Regions from separate parts of the Pantoea rwandensis genome, predicted to be linked through region 1. Evidence: predicted binding sites of a transcription regulator. Region 1 holds the regulator's gene; each other region holds the start of a gene.
The links. Region 1 encodes PurR, which represses purine synthesis genes. Its sites were predicted from a motif close to CANGCAAACGTTTGCNTG; they were not measured.

Region 2: LH22_RS00410 (nucleoside-specific channel-forming protein Tsx) is a predicted target of PurR. The motif match lies at 4,151-4,168, and genes of this name have one in related genera.
Region 3: LH22_RS00555 (NCS2 family permease) is a predicted target of PurR. The motif match lies at 3,078-3,095, and genes of this name have one in related genera.

The regions. Positions count from the first base shown of each region.
Region 1 is NZ_CP009454.1:2,942,717-2,949,621, reverse strand. Features, by position in the region: gene cfa (cyclopropane fatty acyl phospholipid synthase) at 1-257, opposite strand, end outside; gene punC (purine nucleoside transporter PunC) at 567-1,769, opposite strand; gene punR (DNA-binding transcriptional activator PunR) at 1,878-2,789, shown strand; gene purR (HTH-type transcriptional repressor PurR) at 2,786-3,811, opposite strand; gene LH22_RS20620 (YnhF family membrane protein) at 4,085-4,174, shown strand; gene LH22_RS13395 (C40 family peptidase) at 4,263-5,048, opposite strand; gene LH22_RS13390 (Grx4 family monothiol glutaredoxin) at 5,413-5,748, shown strand; gene rnt (ribonuclease T) at 5,831-6,499, opposite strand; gene gloA (lactoylglutathione lyase) at 6,608-6,905, opposite strand, start outside.
Region 2 is NZ_CP009454.1:80,427-87,331, forward strand. Features, by position in the region: gene LH22_RS00385 (LysR family transcriptional regulator) at 1-880, opposite strand, end outside; gene LH22_RS00390 (helix-turn-helix domain-containing protein) at 1,060-1,428, opposite strand; gene LH22_RS00395 (response regulator) at 1,719-2,378, shown strand; gene LH22_RS00400 (sensor histidine kinase) at 2,375-3,733, shown strand; gene LH22_RS00405 (hypothetical protein) at 3,776-4,027, opposite strand; gene LH22_RS00410 (nucleoside-specific channel-forming protein Tsx) at 4,411-5,277, shown strand; gene yjdN (VOC family metalloprotein YjdN) at 5,392-5,823, opposite strand; gene LH22_RS00420 (LysR family transcriptional regulator) at 5,902-6,804, opposite strand.
Region 3 is NZ_CP009454.1:125,070-131,974, reverse strand. Features, by position in the region: gene LH22_RS00585 (ATP-grasp fold amidoligase family protein) at 1-358, shown strand, start outside; gene LH22_RS00580 (YjcB family protein) at 414-695, opposite strand; gene soxS (superoxide response transcriptional regulator SoxS) at 948-1,376, opposite strand; gene soxR (redox-sensitive transcriptional activator SoxR) at 1,474-1,950, shown strand; gene LH22_RS00565 (glutathione S-transferase family protein) at 1,995-2,657, shown strand; gene LH22_RS00560 (hypothetical protein) at 2,741-2,923, shown strand; gene LH22_RS00555 (NCS2 family permease) at 3,183-4,532, shown strand; gene LH22_RS00550 (Na+/H+ antiporter) at 4,672-6,321, shown strand; gene LH22_RS00545 (LysR family transcriptional regulator) at 6,684-6,905, opposite strand, start outside.

The DNA of each region.
Region 1 (6,905 bases):
TTATCCAGATGGTGTTGCAGAACGCGATGGAAAAAGACATCTAATTGTTCGCATTCCCACCAGCCATCCATATAACTTTCGCCCAGACCTAGCGATCCTTCCTGCAAAACACGTTTGAAAAAATCCGGATGCTTGACCTGAATATCCCAGGGGCGTGTGCCATTGACTGCAACATCAGCCCGTTCCAGTAATTCGTTGACGATGCGAAACCAGTGGTTTTCTTCAAGGCTCACTTCTTCTATACACGATGAACTCATAGCTTCTCCATCACCCTTCCGATTTGAACCTGTGGAAATAATAGTCAATTTCCTAAGGCCTGTGAGAGAACTCACGGAAAATCCGTGCGCCAGATATCCGACGTTTTACAGAGGTATGAATCTGAATAGAAATGTCTGTCATCAATCAGGAGAGGAAGATCGTGCAGACGCCATCCCAGCGACAGAGTCGCTTAAAAATAATGCAATTATGTTATTGATTTGTTGCAGAAATGCTGACCCACTGAGTATATGCTCACGTGGGTCAATATTCAACGGGTTATCGTTAGTTTGCTAACGATATTCGTTGCATCAGTGATTATCTTCGCAGGGACAGGAGGTGTGAGCAATATCACTTTGTGCGTTTAGGCTGCGTTGCCAGATGAAACCGGCCCATGCCAGAACTACCGTGGCGACCATCACCAGTGTGGTGTTGTAAAGCGCTTGTTGTAATCCGGCCGAGACCAGCAGGCTGGCAATAAAGCATAAGCCCAGTTGCAGCAGGTTTTGGAGGCCTGCCGCCTTACCTGTGGCATGTGGGAAGGGCGCTAATGCAGTGGCCACCACAATCGGATAGATGGCGCCATTCGCCAGTGCCATGCCGCAGAAGGGCAGCAGCAGTGCAATCAAAGAGGGCGCGGGCATCATCGCGACGACAAACAGACTCAAAATGCTCAGGCTGTAGAGCACCAACAGCCATGGCAGCAGTTGTGACCCTTGATAACGGCTCAGCATCGCACGGCAACCAAAGCCACCAATCAGAAACGCAATGGTCTGCGGAATATAGCTCAGACCAATATCGGCGGGGGTTAAACCCGCTGACGCCAGGATGAAGGGCGAACCGGTTAACCAGGCAAAGAAACTGGCAGAACACGCCGAGTAAATCAGCACGTTGCCGCTGTAAACACGCGTGGTGAACAGATTCAGCCAGCCGGGTTGCGGGGTATGATCGGCTTTGGTTTTTTTAGGCGCGGCAAGTGGCAAGGTTCCGATGATCAGCAGCACGGTGATGATCGTCAGCGCGATAAAGATGCTGCGCCAGTGGAAATGGCCCATCAGCCACGCTCCCAGTAAAGGGGCCAGCGCGGGGGAAAGGGCAACCAGCGGCATAATGGTGGCGAACACTTTGTTAGCCTGGGCTTTAGGATAGCGATCGACCACCAGTGCCTGCCAACTGACGGCAGCGGCGCACACACCAACTGCCTGCACAAAGCGCAGTGCCAGCATCATGTTGACGTCCGTCACCCATAACATCCCCAGGCAACCCAGGGCAAAAATCGTCAAACCTGCCAGTAAAATCGGTTTACGTCCAAAACGATCTGACAGCGGTCCCCAGAATACCTGCGCGCAGGCAAATCCACCGAGAAACAGACTGAGGCTGGCGCTGATGGTGCCCGGTGCGGTGGCGAAGTCGCGTTGCATGTCCCCAAAGGCGGGCAGATACATATCCGTAGCGAGGAAGCCGAGCATACTGAGCACAGCAAGGTAGGGAATAAATCCTTTTGACGACAACATAGTGATTCTCATTGGCAGATTGAACGCCGGGGAGTGTAAAAGAGTGCGTCATTCTTTGTGAAACGCTAATATTTGCGCAGTGCTGTTAAAATTTTTGAAGGCAAAAATATGTGGTCTGAATATGCGCTGGAAGTGGTGGACGCTGTCGCGCGCAATGGCAGTTTTAGTGCTGCGGCCCAGGAGTTGCATCGCGTGCCCTCTGCCGTCAGCTACACGGTGCGTCAGCTGGAAACCTGGTTGGCCGTGCCGTTGTTTGAGCGTCAGCACCGTGAGGTGGTTTTAACCCCTGCAGGCGAGCATTTTGTGCGGGAAGGGCGATCTGTTATCAAAAAAATGCTGGCAACCCGCAGGCAGTGCCAGCAACTGGCGAATGGCTGGCGCGGACAACTCAGTATTGCCGTGGATTGCATTGTAAAACCACAGCGTACCCGGCAAATGGTAAAGGACTTTTACCGTCATTTCCCTGATATGGAATTGATTATCAGCTACGAGGTATTTAACGGTGTATGGGATGCCTTAGCGGACGGGCGGGTCGATGTGGCGATTGGCGCCACTCAGGCGATCCCTGTAGGCGGACGTTTTGCGTTTCAGGACATGGGTGCCCTTAACTGGCGTTGTGTGGTCAGTCCCGACCATCCTCTGGCCGCGCATGCTGAACTCAATGAAGAAGCGCTGCGTGCCTGGCCATCGCTGGTATTGGAAGATACCTCTCGCGCATTACCACGACGCATGACCTGGACATTGGATAATCAGCGGCGTTTAGTGGTGCCAGAGTGGGAAACGGGAATGGACTGTTTGCAGGCGGGATTGTGCGTGGGCATGGTGCCAGGCCACCTCGCGCGACCTTTACTCGACAATGGCGCGCTGGTGGAGTTATCACTGCCGCAGCCGTTTCCGGAAAGCCCCTGCTGCGTCAGCTGGTCAGAACAGCGTGCGTCACCCGCGCTGGAGTGGTTACTCGCCTATCTCGGCGATGCTGAAACGCTGAACCACGAATGGCTCAGCGAAAATCAGCATTAACGGCGGTAATCGCGGAATGGACCGTCCGCCACAGAGCGGCGCTCAATCAATGTTGGCTGCACTTCTATGGTTTGCGGCTCTTCGCGTTTGCTGGTGATACGATCCAGTAACATTTCCAGTGCTTTCTCGCCCAACTGAGCCTTCGGCTGGTGGACCGTGGTCAGCGCCGGGGTGAAATAGCGCGCGTTGCGCACGTTATCATAGCCAATAACGGAGATATCCTGCGGCACGCGCAGCCCCATCTCATCGGCGGCACAAATCGCGCCCATCGCCATGATATCGCCACCACAGAACACGGCGGTCGGACGCTGTTTCTGATTAAGGATCTGCTGCATCGCCTGATAACCTGATTCTGGCTCGAAGTCGCCCTGAACCACCCATTCCGGCCGCACAGTCACACCGGCTTCGCTCATCGCCTGCAGGAAGCCCGCATGGCGCCCCCCGCCGGTGTTGCGCTCCATTTGGCCCGGAATGGCACCAATATCACGGTGACCGCGCTCAATCAGGTAACGACCCGCCAGATAACCGCCGTGGAAGGCGTTATCCTGCACGGTATCGGTGAAGTCGCCGCGAGAGGCGCCCCAGTCCATGACCACCATCGGGATATTGCGGTTCTCTTCCAGCATCTGCAGTAAATCGTCAGGATACTCGGAGCACATGACTAAGAGACCATCCACACGCTTTTGCGCCATCATCGACAGATAAGCGCGCTGCTTTTGTAAATCGTTATGCGCATTGCCCAGAATCAAGGTATAGCCGCGTTCGAAACAGTGGTTCTCAACGGCTTCAATAATTTCGGCAAAATAGGGCGCTTCACTGGAGGTGGCCAACAGTCCCAGCGTTTTGGTGTGATTCACCTTCAAACTGCGCGCAACGGCGCTCGGCGAATAGTGCAGCTCTTTGATCGCTTCCCATACGGCGTTACGCGTTTCCTCTGCGACAAAACGCGTTTTGTTGATGACATGCGAAACAGTGGTAGTTGATACACCGGCGCGTTTCGCTACATCTTTAATTGTTGCCATGAAAAAGGTACTCCCCGGCTTATCGCAACTTACTGATAAGTATATTGTTAAACGTTTGCGTCTGCGAAGGGTTTTACGCCCTAAAAAGGGGGCAAATCTGCCGTTTCAGGCAGGGAAAATCACTTCAGCAGGCTGTAAATACAGCATGCGCAAAATCAGTTGCGCAACGAAAGGCGGCGATTCTAGCAAGCCAACGCGGATAAGACGAGATTTTTGCCCACCGCTGTGCGAAAATTGTTTTAACCATAATAAATGTGTGACTAAGGAGTAGTGATGAGTACAGATTTAAAGCTGGCGCTAATGACCACGGTTGGCGCACTGTTGATGATTATTGCGTTTAGCTTCACTGCCATTCTTCATTGATTCAAAACGCATCAATAAAAAAAGCCGGCACTGATTAAGCGTCCGGCTTTTTTTGTGGCGAGAGCCACAGGATGTTGTTGCGCAACAATTAGCGAATAGTTTTTGGTGTCATCATACGGCGCGCACCCACATAGTGTTTCTGCCAGTAGTCTTCGCCTAATGCACTAATTTGAATGTCTTTACCGGTGCGTGGAGACTGGATGAATTTACCGTTGCCGAGGTAAACGCCCACATGGTCGGCAGTCCCGCGATTATTGATGCGGAAGAATACCAAATCCCCTTTCTCCAGCATCTCACGCTTAATAGGTGCGGCATCGTGCAGGTGATACATCTCATTCGCCGTGCGCGGGAATTTGTATTTCACCAAATCCTTATACGCGTACCACACCAAACCACTGCAATCGAAACCGGTATGAGGTGAGGTGCCCCCCCACTGGTAAGGCTTGCCCAGTTGTCCCATCAACTTCGTCATCGCGGTTTCGCGTGCCTTTTGGTAGCGCAGGCGGTGGGATTTACTCATCTTGATACCGGTGAGTCCCTGAACGTCATCGTCCATATCAGGGGACTTTTTCGCGAGACGTTGATGGCCATACTTTTTCAATGGCGACTTCAGCAGGGATTTTTTGCGGCTGGATTTGTTTAAGGCGGTTTCGGTTTTACTCTGCTTTTTCAGCTTGAGCTTCTGCACGGTAGTCAGGCGAGACTTTTTAGCCGTTGTTTTAACCGGGCGTCGCTTGCGGCGCTCATCTTCGCGCGCACTTTTTTTCTCGGCGTTATGCAAACTGGCATTAATCGGGGCATGCTGGGAAGCAGAAGCCACGTTAAAGAACAGTTGGGCAAAAGCCAGTATGAAAAGCGTAATCAGTAAACGCATAGTCCGGTTACAGGTTAAGCAGTCTGGCAAAAAGCAGGCTGCGGCAGAGTAAGAGAAATCTGATCAACGATCAGCGCCGAAGCAATTCTAATCCACTTTTTTTCCAAAAGGTAAGGCCTTTTTCCATTAATCTGTTACCAGGCAGATAATGTCGCTAAATTGAGCGATTTCAGCTGTTTAACGCAGCGAAATTATTGCTAATTATTAATTTGTTCATGCTTATTAATGATAGGAAAATGTTATCTATCCTGTTTGCACTTAACAAACATGGCGATCAGCCGGTCGGTAACGCAAAATCCCGTTTTCAGTGTGGGGCTGAAGTCGCTACAATAAACAAACACGAAGTGAAGGATTAAGGAAGGCAATAATGAGTACTGTTGAAAAAATTCAGCGCCAGATCGCAGAAAACCCGATTCTGTTATACATGAAAGGTTCTCCGAAACTGCCAAGCTGCGGTTTCTCTGCACAGGCTGTGCAGGCGCTTTCTGCCTGTGGTGAGCGCTTCGCGTATGTTGATATCCTGCAGAACCCGGATATCCGCGCTGAAATGCCGAAATTCGCTAACTGGCCAACCTTCCCGCAGCTGTGGGTCGATGGTGAGCTGGTGGGCGGTTGCGACATCATCGTTGAGATGTTCCAGCGTGGCGAATTGCAGCCGCTGGTAAAAGAAACCGCTGAGAAATATAAAGAAGCGGAATAATTGCGAAGGCCGACAAATGTCGGCCTTTTCTTTGAAGATCTATCGTTCAATCAGCCAATCAGCCAATCAGCCAATCAGCCCATCAGGCAGAGCCGTCGTCCTCCGTCTGTTCTTCACTGAAAGCCAGCGGCCAACCTCCCAAACGTTTCCAGCGATTGACCAGCTCACAGAACAGCGTGGCTGTTTGTTCAGTGTCGTAGAGCGCCGAGTGCGCCTGTGTGCTGTCAAACTCCATTCCTGCGGCTTTACAGGCTTTCGCCAGCACGGTTTGTCCCAATACTAAACCGCTCAGTGCTGCAGTATCAAAGGTCGCAAAAGGGTGGAAGGGATTTCGCTTCAGGCTGGCGCGTTCGGCCGCTGCCATCACAAAATTCAAATCGAAGGTGGCATTGTGCGCCACGATAATCGCGCGATTGCAGCTATGATCTTTGGTGCCTTTACGTACCATCTTGAAAATGGCATGCAGCGCCTCGTACTCGCTTACCGCACCACGTAAAGGGTTGGAGGGATCGATGCCCGTAAACGCCAGCGCCGCAGGATTGAGGATCGCGCCTTCGAACGGCTCAACGTGAAAGTGCAGGGTTTCATCACGGTGTAACCAACCGTCCTCATCCATTTTAAGCGTGGTCGCTGCAATTTCCAGCAGCGCATCGGTTTGCGCGTTAAAGCCGGCAGTTTCGACGTCAATAACCACAGGATAAAAACCACGGAAGCGTTGATGAAGAGCGTTTAAGGCGTTCGATTCAGACATCAGGATCTCATAGCAAGAAATGGGGCAGCGCGCATTATGGCAAAAATTACGGGAGGGTGCAGCAGGAGAGGGAAGTCAGCCTGCAAATTAGCAGACTGACTAACGGCATCAATGACCGAGGCCGTGACCAGCGTGTTTGTTTTCGATCAGCTCGATTTTGTAACCATCGGGATCTTCAACAAAAGCAATGATGGTGGTGCCGCCTTTAACCGGACCGGCTTCACGCGTTACGTTGCCACCGACACTGCGGATACGTTCACAGGTCTCTGCAACGTTATCGACGCCCAGCGCAATATGGCCATAAGCATTGCCGAGGTCATACTTATCAACGCCCCAGTTGTAGGTCAATTCGATCACCGCGCCTTCACTCTCTTCGGTGTAACCCACGAAAGCCAGGGTGTATTTG
Region 2 (6,905 bases), 1.5 Mb from region 1:
TGAGTGCCGTGATCAATGCATCACACAGTAGCGTCACGGGGGATGAGGGTTGCGGCTGCTCTTTAAGCAGCAAATAACTGTGTAAGCGGTCCATTTGCCATTCGGGCAGTACCTGTTGGATTTCACCCCGCCGCAGGGCGTCCTGCGTCATATACGCAGGCAGATAAGCAATGCCGGTGCCCGCCAGCGCCGCATTTAGCAGCGCCATACTGTTGTTGGCACGAAAACGGCTGTGCACATCCAGCGCCAGCCGCTGTTTTTCACGACGAAACGGCAGTGCGGCCGTGTGCGCGGGGCCGTGAAACAGCAACAAATCATGCCGCGTCAGGCGTTCAGGATGGTCGATAGCAGGATGCGCCGCCAGATAATCCGGTGTGGCATAGAGTCCCCATTCGATGGTGCTCAGCTCGCGATAATTGGCCACTTCCGGCGCACGCGCGCGAATCACTATCGCCACATCTGCGCTGGGCTGCGGATCGTCGCTGGTGGTCAATTCGAGATCGACGTTGATATGAATGTGGCGGCGGATAAAGTCATTCAGAGTGGGAACGACGCACTGACAGCCAAAGGTAATCGGTGCCTGCAAGCGCACATTACCCGCGGGCAGTTGATGAACCTGCTGCACAAACGCATCGGCGCGGTGCATCTCTTCCAGCATGCGGGTACAAAACGGATAGTAAGCCTGACCCAACTCGGTCAATGCGACTTTACGCGTGGTGCGCTGCAACAATTTGATGCCGAGCCGCACTTCCAGCCGCGCGATTTCGCGACTGACATGCGATTTAGAGACGCCTAAGGTGCGCGCGGCTTCGCTAAAGCTTTGCCGCTCAACGACGCGCGCAAACAGCATCATGGCGGTGAGATTATCGCTGTTGTCCATGTTCTCTGGTGGGTAACAAACGGAGAACAGCAGCTTAAAAGTAAAAGCCGCAATAAGCACCGAATTTAATCAGCGAACGTGGTGGAGCGGCGTAATTTATCGCGTAATCCCTTTGCGATTTACTGCGCAATAAATTGCGCCGCTACGTCTTCTGTACAGATCAATCTCAGCGTCATCAATCAACTGGCCACCGCCAGCGGGAACAACAGACGTTCCTGTTCAACGCGGCGCTGACGACGCAATTGACCCGGCGTGACGCTGAAGTAGTTCTTAAAGGTGCGGGTATACGCCTGCTGCGTATCAAATCCGTAGCTCATCGCCACTTGCAAAATCGCTTCGTCGCTGTTGATCAGCGTGAGCGCTGACTCAGTTAACCGACGCTGACGGATGTACTCTGCCAGAGAAAAACCGGTGTGCTGACGGAATAGACGCTGCAGATGCCAGCGGGAGTATCCCGAGCGGCGTGCTACTTCATCCAGATGCAAATCGTGACCTAAGTTGTCTTCAATCCAGTCCAGCAAACTACGGATAAATTCGCGCTGATTCATGGGAACCTCCTGCTTCGACAAAATGTCCAGTGCAGTCACTGTAGCGCGTTAAATTTATCCCTTAATTAGCAGAAAATTAGCGCAGAATTAGCAAGGGGGAAAACGCGTACTCCGTCTAAATCATTCCAGCGGCAGAAAGGCAGTAAGAGTGGGAATCCTCAGGAGCTTGCCTGAGTCAGTGTCGGGATAAGCGCTCACAGATCACACATCTGCAGCGGGAAGTATGACGGAGGGTAATTCTGGCCTAATTATCTGGCGTTACACTGCGTCCATCAGTTTGGGAGAACACTATGCGTGTGCTGCTGGTAGAAGATGATGAAATGATTGGCGCCAACTTGCAGCAGGCGTTAGAAGCGGCAGGTTGGTCAGTGGACTGGGTGCGTGATGGCGTCTATGCCTCCAATGCCTGGGCCGACGGCGGCTACACCTGCGTGCTGCTCGATCTCGGCTTACCGCGTGAAGACGGTATTCACGTGCTGAAGCGCGCACGCACGCGTGGCGACATGACGCCCGTGCTGGTGCTGACTGCGCGTGACACGGTACAACAACGTATTCAGGGTCTCGACAGCGGCGCCGATGACTATTTGCTTAAACCCTATGATCTGCAAGAGGTACTGGCGCGCATGCGTGCAATCACCCGACGTCGTCACGGAGCGGCGGATTCCCTGTTAGGCAGTGGCGATGTGCAGCTGGATATGATGACGCGCGAAGTGCTGTACAAAGGCCAACGCGAACAGTTAACCGCCCGCGAATATGCCCTGCTCTACGCCCTGCTGGAGCGACCGGGCGCGATTCTGTCACGCGAACAATTAGAGAACCGCATTTATGGCTGGGGTGAAGAAGTCACCAGTAACGCTGTTGATGTGCTGATCCACGGTATGCGCCGCAAGCTCGATAACGAAGTGATTCGCAACGTGCGCGGTTTAGGCTGGCGGGTACCGGCAATATGAAACCTTTCACCTTTATGCGATCCCTGCGTAACAAACTGCTCGCCACGCTGGTGCTGCTGCATCTGGCGATGATCGGCGGCGTGACCTGGTATTTCTACCACTGTTATGGCGACATGATGGGCACCATGAAGGACGATCAGCTCGCCAAGATCGCCGATGCCTGGTCCTCCAGTCAGCGTATGCCCGCGTTAATGCCCATGGTGATGCAGCAAGAGAAGCTGAAAAGCACTTATATCGTTCAGCTGTGGGACACCAACAACCATCTGCGTGCCAGCTCATGGCCTGCCTTACAGGCGCCGCTGCAGGCGAAAAAAGGCTGGTCCGATTTAAAAGTTGGCGACTGTGGCGATGATTGTGACTGGCGCGTGTATACCCGCCCCGGCGAACTGGGCAGTGAAATCGGAAACATTCAGGTACTGCACAACATCGGTTACATGAAAAGTCTGATGGTGAAACGCGTGTTGTCCGCCATCATTCCATTGATACTGATGATGCCGCTGTCACTGCTGGTGATCTGGTTGGTGGTCCGCGCCATCACGCGGGATTTACGCGTCGCCTCGCGGCAAATTGCCGCGCAAGAGACGATGCATCCGCACTCGGTGTCGCCGGATGGCTTACCGGATGAAGTACTGCCGCTGGTGGCGGCCTACAACTCATTGCTGGATAAACTGCGTGCGGCATGGTCATCACAGCGCCAGTTCCTTGAAGATGCCGCCCATGAACTGCGCACACCGGTCACCGCGGTCACCTTACAGCTGGAAAATCTGCGTCAGCACATTCAGCCGGGTGAAGCCAGCCGTCAGTTTGATCAGCTGGAATCGGGCGTCACGCGAACGCGCCATCTGGTGACGCAGTTGCTGAATATCTCGCGCCAGGAAGATCAGTCGGTGGTGGCCACGGTGGAAACCATCCAGCTCGATGATCTGCTGAAAGAGAGCATTGAGCAGTTGATGGTCGTCGCCGATAAACGCGGTATTGATATCGGATTTAATGGCACCACGCACTATCGCCTGCAGGCCAGCCGTTCCGATTTGCGTAGCCTGTTTGATAACCTGATCGGCAACGCGATGTTGCACACCCCGGAAGGCAGCCTGGTGGATGTGCTGCTGCATCGCGTGGGTAATCACACGGTGGTGGATATCGTTGATAACGGGCCGGGCATGCCGGAATCCTTTATCGAACGCGCCTTTGATCGCTTCACTCGTTCGCCAGATGTGCAGGCGCAAGGCAGCGGTTTAGGCTTGTCGATTGTGCGCAGCGTGGCGCAGAAGCATCAGATGCAGGTCGCGCTGTCTAACTGCCATAACGCCCAGGGGCAGATTTCCGGCCTGCAGGTACGCGTTACCTTGCCATGACCAACGTGTCGCTACCGCCTTGAATATCAGGCGCGGTAGCGGCTATTGAGCATTGAGCATTGGGCTTTGAGCTTTGGGCTTTGGGCTTTGGGCTTTGGACTTTGGGCCTTGAGCCTTGAGCTTTGAGCCTTGAGCCTTGAGCCTTGAGCCTTGAGCCTTGAGCCTTGAGCCTTGAGCCTTGAGCCTTGAGCCTTGAGCCTTGAGCCTTGAGCCTTGAGCCTTGAGCCTTGAGCCTTGAGCCTTGAGCCTTGAGCCTTGAGCCTTGAGCCTTGAGCCTTGGGTCATTTTCCACATCCTAAAACTCCCTCGGCACGCGATAAATCACACATTTTTCCACTATTAAATCCCAAAAACACACGATGTATCGTGCCGCCCTATCCTCTATCCGCATCTGACCTCTTTGCCACCGTACGCGACAACGTAAACGGTTGCGGGGTTCCGTTCGCCACACAGCATTTATGTGATCATAGTCACATATTCAGTGAATCAAAATGCAACACATTTTGACAAACGTGATCAAAATCTATTTCCTATCGCTCTGTTACAGGCACATTACGCACATTTGAAAATTCGGCGATTCAGACCGGATAAAAACAACACACGGCCCATCCCCTGGGATCGATTTCACTCGATTGCGGCGCAACCGCAGCAATCACTAGCATGTGGTTAATAAAATAATGAAATTTAAAGCATTGATAGCAGGGGCCTTACTGGCCAGCAGCTGGACCGGCGCGGCACAAGCGGCAGACAGCGATCCGCAGTATCTTTCAGACTGGTGGCACCAGAGCGTTAATGTGGTGGGTAGCACCCACACCCGCTTCGGACCGCAGTTCAACAATGACGTGTATCTCGAATACGAAGCCTTTGCTAAAAAAGACTGGTTCGATTTCTACGGCTATGCGGATTTGACCAACTTCTTTGGCGTGGGTAACAGCAACGCTAACGGCATTTTCGACCACGGTTCGCCGCTGTTCATGGAAATTGAGCCACGTTTCTCAATTGATAAACTGACCGGCACCAGCCTGGCATTTGGTCCGTTTAAAGAGTGGTACTTCGCGAACAACTATATCTATGACATGGGTCGCAACGCTTCACAGCGTCAGAACACCTGGTACATGGGTCTGGGTACCGACATCGATACCCATAGCGATATCGGCCTGTCTCTGAACGTTTATGCTAAATACCAGTGGCAGAACTACGGTGCAGCGAACGAAAATAGCTGGGATGGATATCGCTTCAAAGTGAAATACTTTGTGCCGATTACCGATCTGTGGGGCGGCAAGCTGAGCTACATCGGCTTCACCAATTTCGACTGGGGTTCAGACCTGCGCGATGAGACCGGTCCATCACGTACCAGCAACTCGATCGCGTCCAGCCACATTTTGTCGCTGAACTACGATCACTGGCACGTTTCTACCGTGGCACGTTATTTCCACAATGGCGGCCAGTGGGCAGATGGACAGGAGCTGAACTTCGGCAACGGTCCGTTTGAAGTGAAATCGACGGGCTGGGGTTACTACCTGGTCGTGGGTTACAACTTCTAATACGCTGATGCTATAGCGGCGCAATTTTCGCGTGTTTCTGAAGCCTTAATATCGCTTCAGAAATGCATTAAATTGCGCCGCAACGTTGCTGACGGGCTGTAAAAAACCGGGCCGTCAAATTTGCGGTTTATAAGCATTCACCATCCAGGGCACCCCGAATTTATCGGTAAACATGCCAAAACCGTGCGCCCAAAACGTCGGTTCCCACTTTTTCGTCACTTCCCCACCCGCTGACAACGCGTCAAACCAGCGTTTACCCTGCGCTTCATCTGGCGTGGATAGGCTCACGGAAAATCCGGCGTAGTCTGTTTGTTGTGCACCATCGCTCATCATCAATTCACCCTGTCCGATACGCAAATGGGCATGCATGATTTGTTCTGGCGAGAAGGTCGCGCCAGAGGGGCAGCCTTCATCCTCAACAGGGGTTTCATCCGGCATGTCACCGAAGGTCATTTTAAACAGCAATTCGCCGTCAGTGGCCGCGAGATAAAAGGCAATCGCCTCTTCACAGCGGCCGTTGTAAAACACATAAGGTGTAATTTGCATGGTCAGTTCTCCACAATTGGAACGTCCAGTGCAAGTGTAGTGGGCAATAAGTAATCAGCTGCGAGCCAGGCCGCACTCTTACCTTTGTTGACAATAGCGGCGGAACAGTTGAGCCATGTATGCACTCATTGGCGTCAGCGCGGTGTCTTTCCGCTGGATCAAATAGAAAGTCGCTTTCGGCAGCGGATCGTCAAGATCGAGGGCAATGAGCTGGCCACCGTGCGTCGGATCTTCGATGACATCACGCGAGATAATGCTGACAAAGTCACTTTTCGCGACCAGGCTGGTGCAGGCCATAAAGGTTTCGCAGGTCACTACGATCTTTGGTGCCATACCGCGTTCGCCAAAAAGATCGTGCAGCAAGCGGTAATAACTCCCTTGCGGCGTCGGCATGGTCCAGTCGCAGTGCTGTAATTCCGCTAACGAGCGGGCGTGCGCCATCGGGTGCCCTTTGCGCATCACCACCTGATAGTCGCGCTGCATCAGTCTTTCAAAGATCAGCTCCTGATCAAGGTGATGCTGATCGTAAGTATTAATGGTGAAATCCAGCGCGCCCTGCCGCAATTCATGCACCATCGACACCAGTTGCCCCTCAACAATGCGCACCTTCACCAGCGGATATTCACGATGAAACTGAGTGATCACCTGCGGCATGATGGTACGCGCAATGCTGCCGCCCACGCCGATATTCACTCTTCCACCCGCCAATCCCAATCGCTGCTGAATATCTTCCTGCGCCACACGTAGCTCTTCCAGCACCAGACTGGCGTGGCGGAAAAAGTTATCACCGATATCCGTCAGCGTGACGCCCTGCTGACGACGTTCGAACAAGCGCGCACCGAGTGCCAATTCCAGTTCCTGAATCGCTTTGGTCAGCGCAGGCTGTGAAAGTCCCGATAAGCGGCTGGCAGCACGAATACTGCCCTGGCGGGCCACATCGACAAAGGCGCGCAGCTGATGAAGTTTAAGGTTGGCAGGCATAATTTTTGTGATAACCGTTGTTTATCAGTGACAAGATATTCGCATCTTATGCGCACCAATACCATTGTGTAGATTCGGGATAATGCATAAAAAACCAACAC
Region 3 (6,905 bases), 1.5 Mb from region 1:
ATGTAACCCGTTACTGTCGATGAATTTTTATGTGAACAACCTCAATGAGGCGTACCACAAAATTCGCGATACCGGGCTGGATGTGAATCCACAAATGGCGCAGTTACAGCACGCATTGGCGCTGAGTAAAACCCTGGCGAGCGATTTTGATTATGTGCGTGTGGACTGGTACATCGATGGTGATCGGATTTACTTTGGCGAGCTGACGTTTACGCCAGGTGCCGGGTTGGTGACCGGGTTGGACCGTGGATTAAACCAGATGATGGGTGATATGTGGATTCAAGACCGCCGCGGTACGCAGATACCGGGTGTGACGGTGCCGGAAGTCGCTATTCCAGCCGTATTGAAGAAAATTTGAGTATCACACAGCAAAATAAAAAACCCCGCTAAGCGGGGTTTTTTATTGGCTGCGATTAAGGCATCGGCCAATCAGCAGGCGTCTGACTCATCACTTCAACGAAGGCGTTTTTGGAGATTTCCATGAAATTGTGCAGATTTTCCATGCTCAGGGTAATGCCGAGCAGGCCGGTGACAAACCAGCATGACATGCCTACACCAATACCGCCGCACATCAGTGCCATCACGTGGTGACTGTTCTGACGCAGTTTAATTTTCATGGTGCTGGCAAAGAACATCATGATGGCGCTGAGCAGCTCCCAACGCATGACGATTAAACTGGTGGTTAACGTAGCCATCTGCAAAAACCTCTTCAAATCAGTAATATCCCTGACATCGATTGGACATCACTGGCGGCAAAGAAGGAGGGTCAGGGAGGCCCTTCTGGCCGTCTTACGCGGGGGTAAATCTGTGACTTGGGTCACATTATATCACTCGATTTGAAAGTTTGAACAAAATTTATACCTGGTATGGTAGAAAGATTTTTATCGAAGCGGGGGAGATGGCAGAGGCAAAGCGGGAAGGTGCGCCCGTGAAGGGCGCGCAGAATGTCACTGAACCGGGCAGCACTCGCCGGTTGTGCGCTGGGCAAAGCTGTTCATGTTTTCACTGCAATCGAAACTCAGCAGGCGCGGACGCTGAATCATCGCCTGACGGCGCATGGTGTGACGATAGGCGGTCGGCGTCTGGGAAAACTGACGGCGGAATACGCGCGAAAAAGTTTGCTGTGAATCGTAACCGTATTGCATCGCGATATCGAACACTGGACGCTGGGTCTGGCGTAACGCTTCAGCGGCCAGAGTCAGGCGGCGCTCACGAATATAGCCACCCAGCGTTTGTTTCGTCACGGTACGGAACATACGCTGCAGGTGCCATTTTGAGTAGCCGGATTTTGCTGCCACTTCGTCGATCGACAGGGCCTTATCCAGATTTTCATCGATCCAGTGTGTCAGTGAATGAATGATTTCCTGTTGCATCATAGCCTCATCCTTCTGAAAGGTTTATCGGGTTTGAAATTCGAAGTTTTGATGGTGTGCGAGTATAATTCCTCAAGTTAACTTGAGGTAAAGGCCCTAAATGAAAAAAGAACGCAATTACCCAAAACCGGTGTTAACGCCGGGTGAAGTGGCGAAACGTAGCGGCGTGGCCGTTTCCGCGCTGCACTTTTATGAAACCAAAGGTTTAATTTTTAGTTCGCGCAATGGCGGCAATCAACGGCGTTACAGCCGCGATGTGCTGCGCCGTGTAGCGATTATCAAGATTGCGCAGCGCATCGGCATTCCGCTGGCGACTGTCAGCGACAGTTTGATGCACGTGCCGGCCAACAAGCGTATGTCGACGCAGGAGTGGGATGCGCTGACGCAGCACTGGCGTGAAGAGCTGGATAAGCGTATCGAGACCCTGACGCGGCTGCGCAACGATTTGGATGGGTGTATTGGCTGTGGCTGCTTATCGATGCGTGATTGTCCACTGCGCAATCCCGGTGACCGTCTGGCAGAGCAAGGTTCGGGGGCGGTGTTACTCGATCCAGAGCAAGACGAGCACAAAGGTTAATCCGCTATACTTGCCGGGAGACTTTGACCGGCAAGGAAAACCGCATGATTACCGTTCACCATCTGGAAAATTCCCGTTCGCATCGCGTGTTGTGGCTGCTGGAAGAGCTGTCGGTGCCGTATCAAATTAAGCGTTATCAGCGCGAGGACACGCTGCTGGCGCCAGAGTCATTAAAGAAAATTCATCCGCTGGGGAAGTCGCCGGTGATGACCGATGGCAATCGCGTGATCGCCGAGTCAGGGGCGATTCTGGAATATCTGCTGCAAAAATATGACCGCGAGCACTTGTTTGCTATCACGGATGAGGATGAGCAGATTCAGGCGCGTTACTGGCTGCATTACGCGGAAGGGTCGCTGATGCCGTTGCTGGTGATGAAGCTGGTGTTTGGGCAACTCGGGAAAAAGCCGGTGCCATGGATTTTACGTCCGGCAGGCATGGCGTTGAGCAAAGGGATTCAGAAGGCGTGGCTGAATAAGCAGCTGAAGCTGCACGGTGGCGTGATTGAGCAGCATCTTAGTCAGCATCGTTATTTCGCCGGTTCTCGGTTTAGCCTCGCCGATGTGCAGATGAGTTTCCCGCTGCTGGCGCTGCAGATGCGGGGATCGTTGCAAGAGATGCCCGCCACCGCGCGTTGGCTGGAAGCGATGCAGCAGCGTGCTGCGTGGCAACGTGCGATTGAGCAGGGCGGGGCAATCACGTTCAATTAATGCACTAAGGTTAGCGCGGATCGCTGTGGGTTGGGTGCCATGCCCAACAAAGGCCCGCCCGATCGCAAAGGAATAACGCATCCATGCAGATCGGCCGCGCCGTCCATGGCGCGGACGCTTTGCTCTTCGGGCGGGCCTTTGCTGGGCCTCAAGTTGATCATCGCTTCAACTCGCCGCACCCACATACGTTTGGTGCCGTTGGTGAGGAAAAATTTGGCGATAAATGGAAAAATATCGATACTTTCCAGCCAGTTCCACTCTCTTAAATTTCGCCTAAAGCAGTGTAACCACATTGTTAATCCGCATCAGTCTGCGCTTTATCCTGCCTGATAATCGATTAGTAGTTGAAAACCCCATAGCAAACGCCAGATAATCGTTTGCCTTTTCCCGTGTCCCCTTTTACGACCTGGAATACGCGGCTACGTAAACGTTTGCCTCTTTTCTCACTGAGATACCTTCACCAGGATGATGCGCAAACGCGGGCCGTGGGGCTCATTACATCTTAAAAAACGCAGAGGATTTACTATGTCTGGCGATTCACGCCCGGCCAGTGGAAAACTGGACGCCTGGTTTAACATCTCGGCACGCGGCAGCAGCGTGCGTCAGGAAATTTTGGCGGGGCTAACCACCTTTTTAGCCATGGTTTACTCCGTCATTGTCGTTCCGGGTATGCTGGGTAAAGCCGGCTTCTCGCCGACTGCCGTGTTTGTAGCGACCTGCCTGGTCGCCAGCTTTGGTTCGATCATCATGGGATTGTGGGCCAACCTGCCCATGGCGATCGGCTGTGCGATTTCCCTGACCGCCTTCACCGCGTTTAGCCTGGTGCTGGGCCAGCACATTAGCGTCCCGGTTGCCCTTGGCGCGGTATTCCTGATGGGCTTGCTGTTCACGTTGATTTCGGTCACCGGGATTCGCGCCTGGATTTTGCGTAACCTGCCGATGGGCGTGGCGCACGGCACGGGAGTCGGTATTGGCCTGTTCCTGCTGCTGATTGCGGCCGATGGCATTGGCCTGGTTGTGAAGAACCCTGCGCCGGGCTTGCCGGTGGCACTCGGCCACTTCACCTCGTTCCCGGTGATTATGGCGCTGATCGGGCTGGCGGCCATCTTTGGTCTGGAAAAACGTCGTGTGCCAGGCGGGATTTTGCTGACCATCGTAGCGATTTCAGTGGTGGGTCTGATCTTTGATCCGGCGGTGACCTATCAGGGGCTGTTCGCTATGCCGAGCCTGAAGGATGCCAACGGCCAATCGGCTATGTTCAGCCTTGATATTATGGGTGCACTGCAACCAGTGGTACTGCCAAGCGTGCTGGCGCTCGTCATGACCGCAGTGTTTGATGCGACGGGTACCATCCGTGCCGTGGCGGGCCAGGCGAATCTGCTGGATAAAGACGGTCAGATCATTAACGGCGGTCGCGCGTTGACCACCGACTCCGTCAGCAGCCTGTTCGCCGGTTTGGTCGGCGCTTCGCCTGCGGCGGTGTATATCGAATCAGCTGCTGGCACAGCCGCAGGCGGCAAAACCGGACTGACGGCGATTGTCGTCGGTCTGTTGTTCCTGTTGATTTTGTTTATGTCTCCGCTGGCCTATCTGGTGCCGGCCTACGCGACGGCACCAGCGTTGATGTACGTTGGCCTGCTGATGCTAAGCAACGTGGCGAAGATTGACTTCAATGACTTTGTCGATGCGATGTCGGGTTTGGTCACTGCCGTGTTCATCGTTCTGACTTGCAACATCGTGACCGGCATCATGCTCGGCTTTGGTTCGTTGGTGATCGGTCGGGTGTTTGCGGGTGAGTGGCGCAAACTGAATGTCGGGACCGTAGTGATTGCGATTGCGCTGGTGACTTTCTATGCCGGTGGCTGGGCTATTTAACTTTTATAACCACTGATTTCCAGATAAGTCTCTTTCTGGTCCACGCCGCACGCAGGGTTGCCCCTTCGGGCGGCGTTTTGTTTTACACTTTCCTTCGCAACAACATCGCTTGAATAAATACGATTCGCCTAAGGAAAGCATGGAAATCTTCTTTACCATTCTCATTATGACGCTGGTGGTATCACTCTCCGGCGTGGCAGCGCGCATATTGCCGTTCCAAATTCCCCTGCCGTTGGTGCAGATTGCCGCTGGTGCATTGCTGGCCGTGCCGAGCTTTGGCTTGCATGTCGATTTTGACCCCGAACTGTTCCTCGTGCTGTTCATTCCGCCGCTGCTGTTTGCCGATGGCTGGAAAACGCCGATTAACGAATTCTTGCACCACGGACGCGAGATCATGGGCCTGGCGCTGGTGCTGGTGCTGATTACCGTGGTCGGAATTGGTTATCTGATTTACTGGCTGGTGCCGGGTATTCCACTGATCCCTGCCTTCGCGCTCGCTGCGGTGCTGTCACCTACCGATGCCGTGGCGCTTTCCGGCATCGTCGGGGAAGGGCGTATCCCGAAAAAGATCATGTCGATTGTGCAGGGTGAAGCCCTGATGAACGACGCATCTGGCCTGGTTTCATTGAAGTTTGCGGTCGCGGTGGCGATGGGCACCATGGTGTTTACCTGGGGTGGTGCCAGCGTGGAGTTCCTCAAAGTGGCGGTCGGCGGTCTGGTCGCTGGCGTGGCGGTATGCTGGCTGTATGGCCGCTCGTTGCGTCTGCTGAGCCGCTGGAGCGGTGACGATCCGGCGACGCAAACTGTGCTGTTGCTGCTGCTGCCTTTCGCCTCTTATCTGATTGCTGAGCATCTGGGCGTGTCAGGTATCCTCGCGGCAGTTGCGGCGGGTATGACCATCACGCGCTCTGGCATTATCCGTCAGGCACCGCTGGCGATGCGTTTACGTGCGAATAGCGTGTGGCAGATGCTGGAGTTCGTCTTTAACGGCATGGTGTTCCTGATGCTGGGCCTGCAACTGCCGGACATTCTGGAAACCTCCGTCGCGCAGGCCAATGCCGATCCTAACGTTGAGCTGTGGATGTTGTTCACCGATGTTGCGCTGGTGTATGTCGCCTTGATGATTGTGCGCTTTGGCTGGCTGTGGATGATGCAACGTGCCAGCCTGCGCTTTCTGAAAAAGAAACCGCTGGAGTTCTCCAACTACTCTTTCCGTGAGTTGCTCATCGCTTCCTTTGCCGGTGTGCGCGGTGCAATTACGCTGGCCGGTGTGCTGTCGATTCCGCTGTTCCTCAGCAATGGCGAACCGTTCCCGGCGCGTTATGAACTGGTGTTTATCGCCACCGGCGTGATTCTGTTCTCGCTATTTGTCGGGGTGATTCTGTTGCCGATACTGCTGCGCGGTATGGAAAGCCATGACAAGTCCGGGCACCGGCGGGAAGTGCAGCATGCGCGTGCGGCGATGGCCAATGTGGCGATCGAGAGCTTGCACAAGATGGAGCAGCGACTGGAAAACGATACCGAAGAGAATATCGATCCGGAATTGTTGAAAGAGGTGAGCTTACGCGTGATCGGCAATCTGCGCCGTCGCGTGGTGGGTAAAGACGAGGTTGATCAGGCGTTGTTTGCCGAAAACCTGGAGCGTCGCTTCCGCCTGACTGCGCTGCGAGCTGAACGTGCCGAGGTTTACCATCTGCGTGCTACTCAAGAGATTTCGAATGAGACAATGCAGAAACTGCTGCGCGATCTCGATTTGCTGGAAGCGTTGCTGATCGAGAAAGAGGAGTAACGCAGGCGGCGTGCGGGCCTGAGCACCGTTGCTGCTGCCGGGCCTTCCTCGCGCCGCTGACGCGGTGCCTTCGGCTTCCACGTCGTGCCAACGGACCGTTCGGGTAAGGCCATCCAGGCCAACCCGAACTGCCAGTCGCATCCCTGCGCCAGGCCCCTGGCCCAACGTAAAAACCTCAGCGCTGCGGATAGCCCTTCCAGCAGCAGAGGCGCCCTGGCCTCCACTATCCTGCACTTGTTAACAACACGCACTGAAGCTTCAGAGCAGCCAGCCCCTGAACGACACCAGACTGCGTTCTCATCCGTCAGCTTTGCTGACAATCATTGCGCCTCTATGGGGAATTTTAATGTGCTCCGGGATTGCTACACCGATAAACGTGGCGGCGCATCAGGCCAATGTTGGCGGCAGCATTCGATCCACGCCTGCGCACTGCGCGACAGATAGCTGCCTTCACGCCAGATCAAGCCCAGGCTCCACTGCAACTCAGATTCCAGAGGCAGCCACAGCAGCGATTGCTTATCCAGCCGCTGGCAAATCGGCTCGGGTAAAATTGCCAGTCCCATTTCGGCTTGTACCATTGCTGC